Regions from separate parts of the Lysinibacillus sp. NPDC097231 genome, predicted to be linked through region 1. Evidence: riboswitches for the same ligand, from Rfam matches in the RefSeq annotation. Region 1 holds a riboswitch; the other holds the start of a gene.
The links. A riboswitch is a leader RNA that binds a small molecule or an ion and turns the genes downstream of it on or off. The one in region 1 is predicted to bind cyclic di-GMP.
Positions count from the first base shown of each region.

Region 2: it holds a riboswitch for cyclic di-GMP, as region 1 does, so the genes downstream of both, ACIQXF_RS09980 (amidase) here and ACIQXF_RS10975 (methyl-accepting chemotaxis protein) in region 1, are expected to answer to the same signal.

Region 1 is NZ_JBIWDH010000015.1:51,065-58,341, reverse strand. Features, by position in the region: gene ACIQXF_RS11005 (methyl-accepting chemotaxis protein) at 1-3, shown strand, start outside; gene ACIQXF_RS11000 (tRNA dihydrouridine synthase) at 414-1,385, shown strand; gene ACIQXF_RS10995 (YceG family protein) at 1,774-3,045, shown strand; gene ACIQXF_RS10990 (alpha/beta-type small acid-soluble spore protein) at 3,565-3,762, opposite strand; gene ACIQXF_RS10985 (YehS family protein) at 3,959-4,453, shown strand; gene ACIQXF_RS10980 (hypothetical protein) at 4,658-4,852, shown strand; cyclic di-GMP riboswitch class I at 5,091-5,176, shown strand; gene ACIQXF_RS10975 (methyl-accepting chemotaxis protein) at 5,282-7,033, shown strand; gene ACIQXF_RS10970 (SDR family NAD(P)-dependent oxidoreductase) at 7,023-7,277, shown strand, end outside.
Region 2 is NZ_JBIWDH010000013.1:48,561-55,837, reverse strand. Features, by position in the region: gene ACIQXF_RS09995 (M20/M25/M40 family metallo-hydrolase) at 1-841, shown strand, start outside; gene ACIQXF_RS09990 (chemotaxis protein CheW) at 867-1,355, shown strand; gene ACIQXF_RS09985 (DUF6366 family protein) at 1,556-1,762, shown strand; cyclic di-GMP riboswitch class I at 1,999-2,087, shown strand; gene ACIQXF_RS09980 (amidase) at 2,131-3,018, shown strand; gene nspC (carboxynorspermidine decarboxylase) at 3,062-4,201, opposite strand; gene ACIQXF_RS09970 (saccharopine dehydrogenase family protein) at 4,198-5,427, opposite strand; gene ACIQXF_RS09965 (tryptophanase) at 5,645-7,093, opposite strand.

The DNA of each region.
Region 1 (7,277 bases):
TAAAGATATATTTATCTTTAGATTTATAAGTATTAAATGAAATATAAAAGCAGACGGTTTAGAAATGCGACATTGCACCTCTAATTGGCCGTCTGCTTTTACCATTATTTTTATAGTCTTCGCGACTGGCTAGTCTCACCATATTGTGAAGCGATAGCATGGTGGAGTTGGTATAATAGAAAAGCAGTTGAAATCTATACTGCTTTTTGGTTTATAAAAATACCATTTAGGACCGACTTTCGATAAAATAACATTGCTGATTTTTTTCACAAATTATATAAATGTCCAAATATACTTGTATTTGATAACTGGTTATTAAGCATGATATAAGTGTTGACGAAGTGGAACATTTAGCTTTATATTTTTGACCGAGAGTTGAAGGTGTAACCATAGTGAGAGGATTTGAGTTTGAAATGATAGATAATTTTTGGCGTGATTTACCACGACCATTTTTTGTACTTGCACCAATGGAAGATGTGACAGATGTTGTTTTTCGTCACGTAGTAAGTGAAGCCGGTCGACCGGATGTATTTTTCACAGAGTTTACAAATTCGGATAGCTATTGTCATCCAGAGGGCATGAAAAGTGTGCGTGGGCGTTTGATTTTTACAGAAGATGAACAGCCAATGGTGGCACATATTTGGGGAGATAATCCAGAATATTTTCGTCAAATGAGTATTGGTATGGCAGAGCTGGGGTTTAAAGGCATCGATATTAATATGGGCTGCCCTGTACCGAATGTGGCATCGAGAGGGAAAGGCAGTGGCCTTATTCTGCGTCCAGACGTTGCGGCAGAACTTATTCAAGCAGCAAAAGCGGGCGGATTACCTGTCAGCGTAAAAACACGACTTGGCTATAACGACGTAAATGAGTGGGGGGAGTGGCTATCGCATATTTTAAAACAGGATATTGCAAATCTTTCTATTCATTTACGTACCAGAAAGGAAATGAGCCAAGTAGATGCGCATTGGGAGCTTATTCCGGAAATCAAAAAATTACGTGACCAAATCGCCCCAAATACGCTACTAACAATCAATGGAGACATTCCTGACCGTCAAACTGGGCTGCAGCTTGCTGATCAATATGGTATTGATGGCGTTATGATCGGGCGAGGTATTTTTAAAAATCCTTTTGCTTTTGAAAAAGAGCCAAAAGAGCATAGCAGTAAAGAGTACCTTGATCTTTTAAGACTGCAGCTTGATCTTCAAGATCAATATGCGGAAGCACTACCACGTTCCATCACAGGGCTTCATCGCTTTTTCAAAATTTATGTCAAAGGATTCCGTGGAGCAGGAGAATTAAGAAATCAATTGATGAACACGAAATCAACAGATGAAGTACGTACATTGCTTGATAACTTTGAAAAGAATGCTGAAGGGAAATGAATCACATCCACTCAATTGTACTTATTTTTTCCGTTTAAAGTTCCCATGAGCCAGCACCTCATTTAAAAAAATAGCTAAACGTTTAAGAAGTCAACTACTCTTGGGGTGTTGACTTCTCTTTTTTTTATGAGTTGAGGAGAAACTTAACTTAGCTTTGAACCAGATAATAATGTGGCAAAGCATTTATATGAGGCTTTAAGCAGATGGCTGAGTGATAGATGGAGAAATTGTTTACAGACTAAATATTAAAAACACAAAATTGATGAAAAAAGGATTTAGAGGAATATAAGCGAATTGTATATAAGTGCCAAAATATATAAATATACGGCTCATCACCAAACGTTTTGGTGATGAGCCAAATATACGTGCTTATAGGAGATGGAAGGATATGATTGTGACAACTAGACCTCTAAAAATTAAATATAAAAAGCCGGACAATCCTCTTGAGGAGTTTATGCAAAACATTCAATACAATAGCTCCCTTACAAAAGAAGTTGTTTTTCTACGATATATTGGTATACCTGATTCTGTAGATCTTTATAAGGAAGATATTTTAAAAATGGATGAGTATTTTTATGCAAAAAAGCAAAGTGTACTTTATTTACGATTACATAAGCTTGAGGTCATTACCAATAAAGAAGATGTAGACCGACTAACGAAACTTTGGGGAAATTTCCAAGACGTTGTTAATAACCCTCCGTTACTTTATGAGACACCTTTATGCAGTAGATTAAAGAAAGATCAACTTGAATGGACAAAAAAGCTTAGCTTTCAAGAAATCATCCATATTTATGAAGAAAATCACCCTAATTCCAATGCCACTTTATTAAAAAACTTTGCAGTAAAATTTTTATACTGGATGGATTATTATTTACCTCAAATTTTTTCTGAGAATAACCAAACAGTGCAGAAAATTGTTTTTATTGGTAATATTACTCAACATGAATTATTATTCTTATATTTCTTATCGACACTTGGTTGTGATATCTGTTATATGAATCCTAAAGAAGACATTCCAAATTTGCTTCCAAACATAGCAGCGTCATCTACTCTATATAAGTGTCGTGATTTCTACGAAAAGGAAATAGTAATACCTAAATCTTTGCCTAGGAAGAGTACACTGCCGCAACAAACAACGATTCTTCCGGTTCAGAGTAAGACTACAGGAGAGTGTAGCTATGAGCAATTAGCTTCTTTAGCCACATCTGTTGTAATGATTAAAACGTTTGGAGCGGATCACAAGGTGTTATGCTTTGGTTCTGGTGTCGTTCTTCATCAAGATGGTTATATTTTAACAAACCTGCATGTTGTGAGTGGTGGGGAATATTATTCTGTGCTATATGAAAACGATACGAACGAATATATAACACATCGATTTGTGAAATATCATGATATGCATGATTTGGCCATTCTTAAAGTGGATAGAATAAGCAAACCATTACCCGTTAAAGTTGAAGGTCAATTAGTTCGAGGTCAGAAAATCGTTGCTATTGGCAGTCCTCTAGGATTATTTAACTCTGTTTCTGATGGAATTGTTTCTGGTTTTCGGGATATTCGAAATATGTCTATGATTCAATTTACGGCGGCCATTTCAAACGGAAGTTCTGGCTTTATTGGATATGCATGGGAGATTGGTAGGTTTGATTACAGCAGGTTTTGATGATGGTCAGAATCTTAACTTGGCAGTACCTGCTCATTTAATTTATCAATTTGCTCAAAATTTTATTGAAATGCCAAGTTAATTTCCACTATATTAAGCCATTGCTATTTCATTTTAATCTAGAATGTAGAACGAACGGGTATTTAATACGATCCAGAGAGACTGAGAAGGGCCCCGTGATATTTTTTAAGCGAATTTTACTTTGGCACGCCCTTTTGTCCTCTGAGACAGAAGGATTTTTATTGTATGCTTTAAAAACCGCTTGTTGTGTAGAGGATTCCGGAAAGCCCATAAATACTATTGCAGTTCTTTATCGTGATGCTGACCCTAAAAAAGTCAAACTAGGCATATCAACCAGGTGAAATAATTAAACATGAAAGAACGAATTCCTGTTAAAAGGGATTCGTTCTTTTTTAAGAGGAAATTTTAAGATTCAAAGTTGTGGAAAGCGTCTAAAGCACTACATCCTCGAGATCACTTCGACTCCTCGGGCTCTCCAACTCCTTAGCACATTTGTTTTTATAATAATCCTTTTGAACGTTTTTCAGCCATTTCAACGAGTCGTTTGGTAATTTCTCCTCCGACTGAACCATTGGCGCGAGAAGAAGCTTCTGGCCCTAACTGTACGTTAAATTCTTGTGCGATTTCATATTTCAATTGATCAACAGCTTCTTGTACACCTGGTACTTGAAGTTTGTTTGAGCTACGATTAGCCATTTTTCTCACCTCCTTGTGATTAGAATGGTCGAGAGTTAGCTAATCATACATTTAAAAAAGTAAAATGCACATTCTAGTAAAGTAACTTTTGGAAAGCTAGCTAAAATTGTGAATGTCTCTGCTATAATAAAGTGATGCTTCAATCTCGAGGATATGATTGTTAGAAGCGCTTTACAGTCAAAATGGAGGTTTTTAAATGACGAACAATGATATTTTAATTCGTTTAAGATATGCATTAGATATCAAAAATACAGACATGGTTGAAATTTTTAAGCTAGGAGGCATGGACTTTACGAAGGAAGAAGTATTGAACATGCTGATTAAAGTAAATGATGAGGAAGAAGCACCAGAAGCATACATCAAATGTAATAATAAAATGTTAGAGGCTTTTTTAAATGGATTTATTACCTTAAAACGAGGTCCACAAAAGCCTAAGCCTGGTCAGCCAGAAGGGGCTCTACCTGTTTCTGGAAAAGAAAGTCCTAATAATATGCTGTTAAAGAAAGTAAAGATTGCGTTAGCCTTAACGAGTGAGGAGATGCTCGATATTTTATATGATGGAGGCGTTAACGTTTCGAAAGGCGAATTAGGGGCCATTTTAAGAAATCCAAGTCATCGTAACTATAAGGAATGTGGCGATCGTTTTGTGAGAAACTTTTTAAGAGGGCTGACATATAAATATAGAGATTAAAATAATGATTAACGAAGTAGCTGCAATTTTGCAGCTGCTTTTTCAATGAGTGGATTTATATAAATAGCTCATTTATGTTTGTGAATTTCTATAAAAATCATATTTTAACTAGTTGACAAAATGTGGCGGAATTGTGTACACTTTAGTTGACACAAAGTTGTCACAAAGGGAAAAATAAATGTTTACGAACAGAGGGGTGCTTTTATGACTTATTTTGACATCTTATTAGTTGCTATCGCATGTGTTAGTACGCCACTCATTGTTGCAATTATATTAGACATCTTTTATGCAGAAAAAAAACAAGTTCGTTTTTCATTGCGTCGTACATCACTTTGGTATCTATGTATGTTTGCTTTATCTTTCATACCAACAGTCTTACTTGTCACAAACAATGTGTAAGTATTCTTAAATAGGAATAATCACTTAGGGGTGAGTGATTATTAAAAATCATACAAATAGCTACAACGTTTTGAAAAATTCGTTGTAGCTATTTTTATTTGTTTAATGAAGAGGATTATGTGCTAGCAGAGAAGATTATGTAATAGTGATCATTTCATGGTTTTAAAGTAGTATAAATAATGTGTATTTTATTCTAGTGCTATTGAATGTTTTTACCCATTGTGTTAATTTGAAGAGGAAAAAAGATGGGCAAATCTACTGAAAAGTAGAGACGCAAAGTTACAGGTCTAAGGCAATAGGTGCTATGATGGCTGTGCTGCAAAAGAGTGCTAGTTTAGTACATATATTGCTAGTTATATTCTCTGATGCCTATTTCTTTTGAAATAGGTTATTTTTTTACCAAAAACACAATGAGGGGAAGTAATAACCATGAGGTTGTTAAAAAATGCTTCATTAAAAAACAAACTTTTACTAACTGTTTCGATTATTGTTTTACTTCTAATTGCTATTATTACTACGCAAAGTATTAGGGAATTAAACAATCGAATGGCAGTCGATTTAGAACAAGAGTTAAAAAGTGTCGGTTTATTAACAGCTATGAATCTTGATAGTGATGACATAAAAGATTTATTGACGGAAAAAGGGGAAACTAACGCTGAATTTAAGAAAGTTCAAAAACAACTCGATATGATTCAAGAAGAACAAGGAATTATGAGTTGGAGCTATATTTGGGATGTGAATGATGAAGGTGGCGTTAACCCGATAGGCTACACATCTAATCTGAACGATGTATATGAAGCTGGTGAAACCTTTACTGATTTAGCAGACGAACATGTAGAAACAGCTAAACGGGCAATTAAAAATAATAGTACTGAGGTAACTAATATTTTTCAGGATCCTTATGGTTCATGGAGAACAGTATTTAGCCCTATTAAAGATGGCAATGGTAAACTCATTGCATTATTAGGCATTGATTATTCCGCTGATTACATAAATACCATCATTAAAACAAGTGTCATTAAACAAATTGTTATAGCTGTTATTGGAATTCTAATATTATTAGTTTTACTTTATATCATTATAGATCGTCTATTAAAACCTCTTAATAAAGTAGTAAATGTTGCAAACCAAGTAGCAAATGGAGAGTTAATAAGCGTTGATTTAGAAATCACAAAGGATGAAATCGGCAATTTATCTGAATCCATTAATACGATGGTTTCGAATCTACAGCACATCATTTTAAATATTAGAAATACGTCAAACAATGTATCTTCTGCTGCTAGTCAGCTAACTGCTAATGCAGCAGAAACTTATAGCAGTTCAACAAATATTGCTCAAGATATGAGACAAATCACGCAAAACGCTGAGGCATCGATGGTGATGACTGAGGAGACAGCGGCTGCAATGGAGGAAACGGCGACGGGCATTCAGCAAATTGCTGATTCAGCTAATACTGCTGCTGAATCATCTATCTCTGCTTCTCAAGCTTCAGAACGTGGAAATCATGTTGTCCAGCAAGTCATTGCACAAATGGAGTTAATTAATGAGTCTGTTGAACAAATCGGCACAACGATAAACGGATTACATGTGAATACGAAAAAAATTAGCGATATTGTAAGTCTCATTACAGCAATCGCAGATCAAACAAACCTACTAGCATTGAATGCAGCAATCGAGGCTGCAAGAGCAGGAGAGCATGGGAAAGGCTTCGCTGTTGTAGCTGACGAGGTTAGACGATTAGCGGAACAATCATCACAATCTGCCACAGAAATCTACAATTTGATTAATGCCATCCAAGCAGATTCTAATGCTTCAATCACTGTTATGGAAAAGGGTAAAGAAGATGTAAAGGCTGGTATGGAGTTTACAAATGAAGTAGGGGAAATCTTTAAAGAAATTCTTAATTCATCAGAAGAAGTTGCAAGTCAGATTCGTGAAATTTCAGCTGCGTCTCAACAAATCTCTGCTTCCTCGGAGGAAGTCGCTGCATCTGTCAATAATATTAAGCTATCTGCTGAGCAGTCATCTGAATTCTCATCAAATGTATCAACAGCAACTCAGGAGCAATTAACAAATATGCAAGAAGTGAAAGAGGCATCTACTTCATTAGGAAAAACAGCAGAAGAGCTACAAGAAATTGTAGCAAAATTTAAGTTGGAGCATGATCATAATGGAAATTAATTTTAAAAGGAAAAATGTACTAATTACAGGTTCGAGTAAAGGAATCGGCAAAGCCATTGCTTTAGGCTTTGCTAAGCAAGGAGCCAATATATTAATCAATTATATTGGAGATCATAAGGAAGCAGAAGAAGTTCGAGTACAAGCCGAACAGTTTGGCGTACAAGCTTATAAATTCAATGCAGATGTCTCCAATTCTCAGCAAGTACAAGACATGTATCAATATATGGATATGCATCTAGGAGCT
Region 2 (7,277 bases), on a different contig from region 1:
CTATATCGTGTCAGATGGTACAACAATTTTAGGTGCTGATGACAAAGCTGGCCTTGCAGCATTATTTGAAATGGTTAAACGCTTAAAAGAGCAAAATATTGAGCATGGGGATATTGAATTTATTATTACAGCAGGTGAGGAAAGTGGACTTGTTGGTGCTAAAGAATTAGATCCATCCAAAATTAAAGCAAAATACGGTTTTGCAGTGGACAGTGACGGTAAAGTTGGAGGCATTGTCACAGCGGCGCCATTCCAAGCGAAGATTTTCGCTAAAATTATCGGCAAAACTGCGCATGCTGGTGTTGCTCCAGAAAAAGGAGTGTCAGCAATCACGGTTGCTTCTAAATGTATTGCACAAATGAAGCTAGGTCGATTAGATGAAGAAACAACAGCAAATATCGGCCGCTTTGAGGGCGGTCAGGCAACAAATATTGTGTGTGATGAAGTAACGATACTTGCTGAAGCACGTTCTATCGACAAAACGAAGCTAGATGCACAAACGAAGCATATGCAAGAGACGTTTGAGCAAGTATCTGCTTCATTAGGGGCACGTGCTGAAGTAGAAGTAAAACTAATGTATCCTGGATTCCGTGTAACTGAATCAGATAAAGTTGTTCAAGTGGCGATGGCAGCTGCACGTAACATCGAACGTACACCAAAGCTTGGAATTTCAGGTGGGGGTTCTGATGCTAATGTTATTGCAGGCTTTGGTATCCCTACAGTTAATCTATCTGTTGGTTATGAAGATATTCATACAACAAATGAAAAAATACCAGTAGAAGAATTAGAAAAATTAGCAGATTTACTTGTCGAAATCGTAAAAGAGTCTGCAAAAAAATAACAACAGAATCAAAGGATGTGACCGCATGGAAAGTGTAAAGGCAGTAGTTTTTGCTTGTGGTACAGAGGAATATGCAGTGCCTGTAGAACAAGCGATTTCGATTGAAAAGTTAGAGCATGTAACACCTATTCCTCATTTACCCAATTATCTTCTAGGTTTCACAAGAATCCGTGGAGAGCTTGTACCTGTGCTTGATTTTGAACGTATACTGTATAATCGTTCTTCAAATGCTGCAACTGCACGTATTATTGTTTTGAATACGGATGTTGTGAATTACGGATTACTAGTAACGGAAGCTCGTGAAATTCTTGATCTTGATGAGTCTATATTAAAGCAGATGGGACTTGTCAATTATACAAAAACACGCTACTTTACAGCTGTGGCAAATCTTGAAAATCGTATGATCACATACGTAGACCCAAAAATACTTGTCAATTCATTAGAGGGAATTCGTGAAATTATTAACTATTTGCACAAAATGCTTGAAAATGAAAAAGAAAACGTAGAGGCTTGAATATCTATAAAAGCTAAGAATATTAGTTGAATGATTAACAATACAATACTACACATCAGAGTTAGTTGATGCATTAGACAGAATTGCAAATATGTGATTCTGTCTTTCTTTTTAAGTGGTTTCCTAACAATCAGAGGAAAATGAATAATAGATGTCGTATTTTAAGCTTATTACCAAAATATGTGGGAGGTATTTGTCTCATGGATTCAAAGAAAAAGGAAACACCAGAAGAAAAAAGTGAGCGTTTAAGGCAAAGTGAAATAAAAAACAATCCTGCTGGTTCTCTAAACGATGGAATAAATAGAGGAAGTAGTGGGAATTTAAATGGTATGGGTTGGAAAGAGACGGTGGTATTAGCTTTAGTGTTATTTATAGGTTACATGTTATATAAATTGTTTTTCAGATAAAGATAATGAAAAGAGTCTTTATCTCTAATTTTGCATTCCATAATCCTCAATTGCTATAAGTACCCCTACTAACATTTCATCAAATGTTCACCTTGACTACTACTTCTACGCTTATATTCTGATATAGTAAAAATAACCTGTGTTGTTAGTGTTTTATTCGACAATTATAGAGTGAATTATGCATTTTACCTACAGACATATTCGTTCTAAGGGCGTATTATGTAAAGTAAGAAAACTACTGTAAACGGCAAACTTCACCGAAAGGGAAGGACGCAAAGCCATGAGTCTAAACACTACTTTAGTGCATGATTGTCAGGTTGCCAGGTTCTGTTCTATGAGCCTAGGTGGATAGAATGGAGATGTAACAAATGGTAAGTCGTACACTATCAAAAGCAGTAATTGTTTTTATAGTAACCTTTGTAAGTACGTTAGGATTTTCAATCGGAAAGGTAGACGCTATGACCATGCAAGATAAGGCTACTTGGTTATGGGATACGACAAAGATTGTTGAGGATGAATCGGGAGTACTCACATTTTTAGAAAACAAGCATGTTAATAAATTATATTTGCAATTTAATAATGATATAGCAAGTAGTTATTATAAAAGCTTTATCGCAAAAGCAACAGAAAAAGGTATGAAAGTATATGTGTTAGATGGTGCTGAAAGTTGGGTTTCAGCGCAAGGCTATATAATGCAGGATCAGCTGTTTGAATGGTTACATACATATAATGAGAACGTAGCACCATGTGAGCAATTTTCAGGGGTACATCTTGATGTAGAACCCTACTTAAATATTGGGTGGAGCTTAAATCAAGCACAAACAATTGAATCCTATCAAGCGCTTCTTACTAGAGCGAAAGAGGAAACCGATCAATTACAATTACCGTTGGAAGTTGATATGCCATTTTGGTTTGATGAAATAACGTATAATACTCAATTTGGCAATGGTTTATTGGCTGAATGGGTCATCGATAACGTTGAAAGTGTAACGATAATGGCATATCGAGATACTGCTAACAACATTATCAAAATAGTTGAACAGGAAATAAACTACGCAAAAAAAGTAAATAAATCAATAGTTATTGGGGTGGAAACAGAAACCTCTGATGAAGGGAAAAATATTACCTTCTATGATGATGGAGAAGCCTATATGACTAAACAGTTAGCACAAGTTCATGAACATTATGCCAATAAAACAAGCTACAATGGTTTCGCCATTCATCATGTGGATAGTTGGATGAATATGCAGCCGTAAAAAAATCCTCTCCAAACTTTGTTGGAGAGGATTTTCTTTGTTATTAGGAAAGTCGACCGCTATAGTCTTCGAATTTAAATTCACGAATGACTTTAATGCCTTCTTCATCGTTATAAGAAACGATGGAAGGAAGGTTTACCCCATTAAACATATGGTTTTTCACCATAGAATAATGCGCCATATCTGTAAATACAAGACGATCGCCTGGTTTTAAAGGTTGTTCAAATGAATAATCGCCAATCACGTCACCAGCAAGGCATGTAAGCCCACCTAAACGATATGTGTATGCCAGTTCATTTGCTTGACCCGAACCGATTATCATTGGACGGTAGGGCATTTCTAGTACATCAGGCATATGACATGTTGCCGATGTATCTAAAATTACTAGGTCCATACCGTTTTTCTGTATATCAAGAACAGTTGCGACTAAATAACCTGTATTTAATGCTACAGCCTCACCTGGCTCTAAATATACAAGAAGATTATACTTGTCTTGAATATAGTTAATGATATTCACAAGCTTTTCTACATCATAATCCTCACGAGTAATATGGTGACCACCACCAAAGTTCAACCATTTCATTTGGTGTAAAACATCACCAAACTTTTCTTCAACAACTTGAATAATACGCTCTAACGTATCTGAATTTTGCTCACACATTGCATGGAAGTGTAAGCCATCAATACCATCAAGCTGTGATTTATCAAAGTTGTCTAAGGTTGTGCCAAGACGAGAATTTGTGTAACAAGGATCATAAAGCGCTGTTTCAATTTCAGAGTACTCAGGGTTAACACGAATACCACATTCAATTGTTTTACCAACAGATTTTACTTTGTCTTTAAATTGAGCCCATTGGTTAAATGAATTGAAAACGATATGATCAACGTAGCCAAGAAGCTCGTCCATTTCATGCTCGATATAAGCAGGCGCGTAGACATGAACTTCTTTGCCCATTTTTTCATAGCCAAGTCGTGCTTCGTGAAGTGAACTTGACGTAATGCCTGCTAAATATTCACCCACTAATGGGAATGTGGAATGCATTGAAAACCCTTTTAAGGCAAGTAAAATACGGCAGCCTGTACGATCTTGAATTGATTTTAAAAGCTCTAGATTTTTTGTTAATAATCGCTCATCCACTACATAGGAAGGGGATGGAACTTTTGAAAAATCAATTGGTTTCATCGGCTTATTTCCTTTGCATCTACATCAAGGTCAAGTAATTCTGGATTATGGCTTTCTTGCCATGGTAGACCCCATTTATTTAGTGCGTCCATGAATGGATCTGGATTGAAATCTTCTACGTTCCAAACACCAGGTTTACGCCATTCACCGTTCATCACAAGCATAGCACCGATCATTGCTGGTACACCAGTTGTATAGGAAATCGCTTGTGAACCAACCTCGTTATAACATTCTTCATGGTCACATACGTTGTACACATAATACGTTTTTTCTTTACCGTCTTTTAGACCGCGAATGATACAACCGATATTAGTTTTTCCTTTAGTACGTGGTCCCAGTGATGCTGGATCAGGCAGTACTGCCTTAAGGAAATGAATTGGTTGGATCATTTGTCCTTCAAATTCGATAGGCTCGATAGAAGTCATCCCAACATTCTCTAATACTTTTAAGTGTGTTAAGTATTTTTCTGAGAATGTCATCCAGAAACGGATTTGCTTTAAGCCCTTAATGTTTTTAGCAAGTGATTCTAGTTCTTCATGATATAAAAGGTAAATATCTTTTGGTCCAATCTCTGGTAAGTTATAAACCTCTTTTTTCTCAAGTGGTGCAGTTTCTACCCACTCGCCTTCTTTCCAATAACGACCATTCGCAGTAATTTCACGAATGTTGATTTCTGGGTTGAAGTTTGTTGCGAAATGGTAACCGTGATCACCAGCATTTGCATCCACAATATCAATGTAGTGGATTTCGTCAAACTCATGTTTTTGTGCATGAGCTGTGAAAACACCCGTTACACCTGGGTCGAAACCACTACCAAGTAAAGCAGTTAAGCCAGCTTTTTCGAACTTTTCTTTATAAGCCCATTGCCATTTATATTCAAATTTTGCCGTTTCAGGTGGCTCGTAGTTTGCAGTATCCACATAGTGCACACCTGTCGCTAAGCAAGCATCCATAATCGTTAAGTCCTGATAAGGTAGTGCTACGTTAATGACAACTTCTGGTCCAAAGGCTTTAATAAGCTCAATAACCTCTTCTGTATTGTCTGCGTCTACCTGTGCAGTATGAATCTTTGTTTTTCCACCATCTAGTTTCTCTTTTAGAGCGTCACATTTTGAAACAGTTCTACTTGCGATACAAATTTCCTCAAATACGTCCGAATTTTGAACACACTTGTGTACCACAACACTGGCAACTCCGCCAGCTCCGATAATCAATGCTTTACCCAATTGTCTACCCCCAAATTCATAAAAAGTATTGTCAAACAAGCTGATTATACAGAAAATTGATTTGCTACTCAATCATTGTTTTTAAATTTTCTACAAAAATTTTATTTTTTCTACAACAATTTGACGTAATCTGAGGGGGATACTACGAAAAAAGAAGGAAATTACAAAAAAATGACTCCTTATTTGTCTATAAAACACATAAGGAATCATATAAAATTTATAGACTATCACCAAAGTCTTCACGGAATTTAGCAGCCAGCTTTTCTGGCCAAGCTGATGTTGTTTCAAGCTTACCAAAGAAGAAACGTAATACTTTAGGCTCATCTACAAATTCTAAGCCATCGATTAACTCACGATTATCATACAACCATGCGATACGGTCTACAGCATATTTCACCTGTGATAACGTAAACACACGGCGAGGGAGTGCAAGACGGACAAGTTCCATAGCAGATAGTGTTTCTATACCATTTTCGTCACGTTGTTCAGATAATGTACCACGCTCCATCCCACGAACACCACTTACAATATAAATCGCAGCTGCTAAGGCACCAGCAGGGTAGGCGCTTTGTTCAATATGAGGTACGAAATCCATTGCATTAACATGACATCCTAAGCCGCCAGCTGGTGTGACTACAGGGACGCCACGTTTAATTAATTCATCTGTCATATATGCGATAAATTGTGGGGCTTGATTAATCATTTGCTCATCCATTGTTTCTTCAAGACCTACTGTGATGGCTTCCATTTCACGTACAGACATTCCCCCATAAGTTAAAAAGCCTTCGTATAATGTAATGTATTCGCGCATTTTTAGATATGCTTCTTCATTGTTTGTACAAATACCGCCGCCTCGAGCAAAACCAAGTTTACGTGCAGAGAAGTAAATTATATCTGAAAGATCAGCCATTTCGCGCGTAATATCACGGATAGTAGCATATTTATACTGTTCTTCTCGTTCCTTAATAAAATATAGGTTATCGGCTAAAAGACTTGCATCTAGAACTAGCAATACATTGTGTTCGTCACATACGGCACGGACTTCACGCATGTTAGCAACGGAGAATGGTTGTCCTCCAATTAAGTTCGTGCCCGCTTCCATGCGCACAAAGGCTATTTTCTCCGCTCCATTTTCAGCGATTAATGCCTTTAATTTATCAATATCAACATTGCCTTTAAAAGATACGTCACTGGTTAAATTAAGGGCTTCCTCTAAGAAAATTTCCTCAACACGTCCACCATTCAATGAAATATGAGCTTTTGTTGTAGTGAAGTGGTAGTTCATCGGTACAATTGAACCTGGAGTTACATAAACTTGGGCGAGGATATTCTCGCATGCACGACCTTGATGAGTCGGCAGAAAATACTTTGTCCCGAAAATTTCTTCGATTTTATTTTCAAGCTTAGTAAATGTAGCTGAGCCAGCATAACTATCATCAGCCTCTAACATAGCTGCTTGTTGGCGATCACTCATCGCATTCACACCACTATCTGTTAGCATATCCATAAAAATATCTTCATTTTTCAATAAAAATGTATTGTAGCCTGCTTCTTTTATTGCTATGATACGACGTTCAACTGGTGGTAAATTTAATTTTTGAACAATACGAACCTTATGCATTTCTAGTGGAATACTTTCTCCTGAATAAAATTTAATAGATGTCATTTTCTTCTCCTTTTATCTAAAATTAAATGAAATTTAACGATTCACCGCGTTAAATCGTTAGACAATAACATAATTTATTATACTAAAAAGAGGATAGAATTTACAGATTAATCTATTTATTTTGAAAATTTAACTATTTTTTGTCACAAAGAATCAAAAAAGGGTGTAGCATTTGAACTCACTA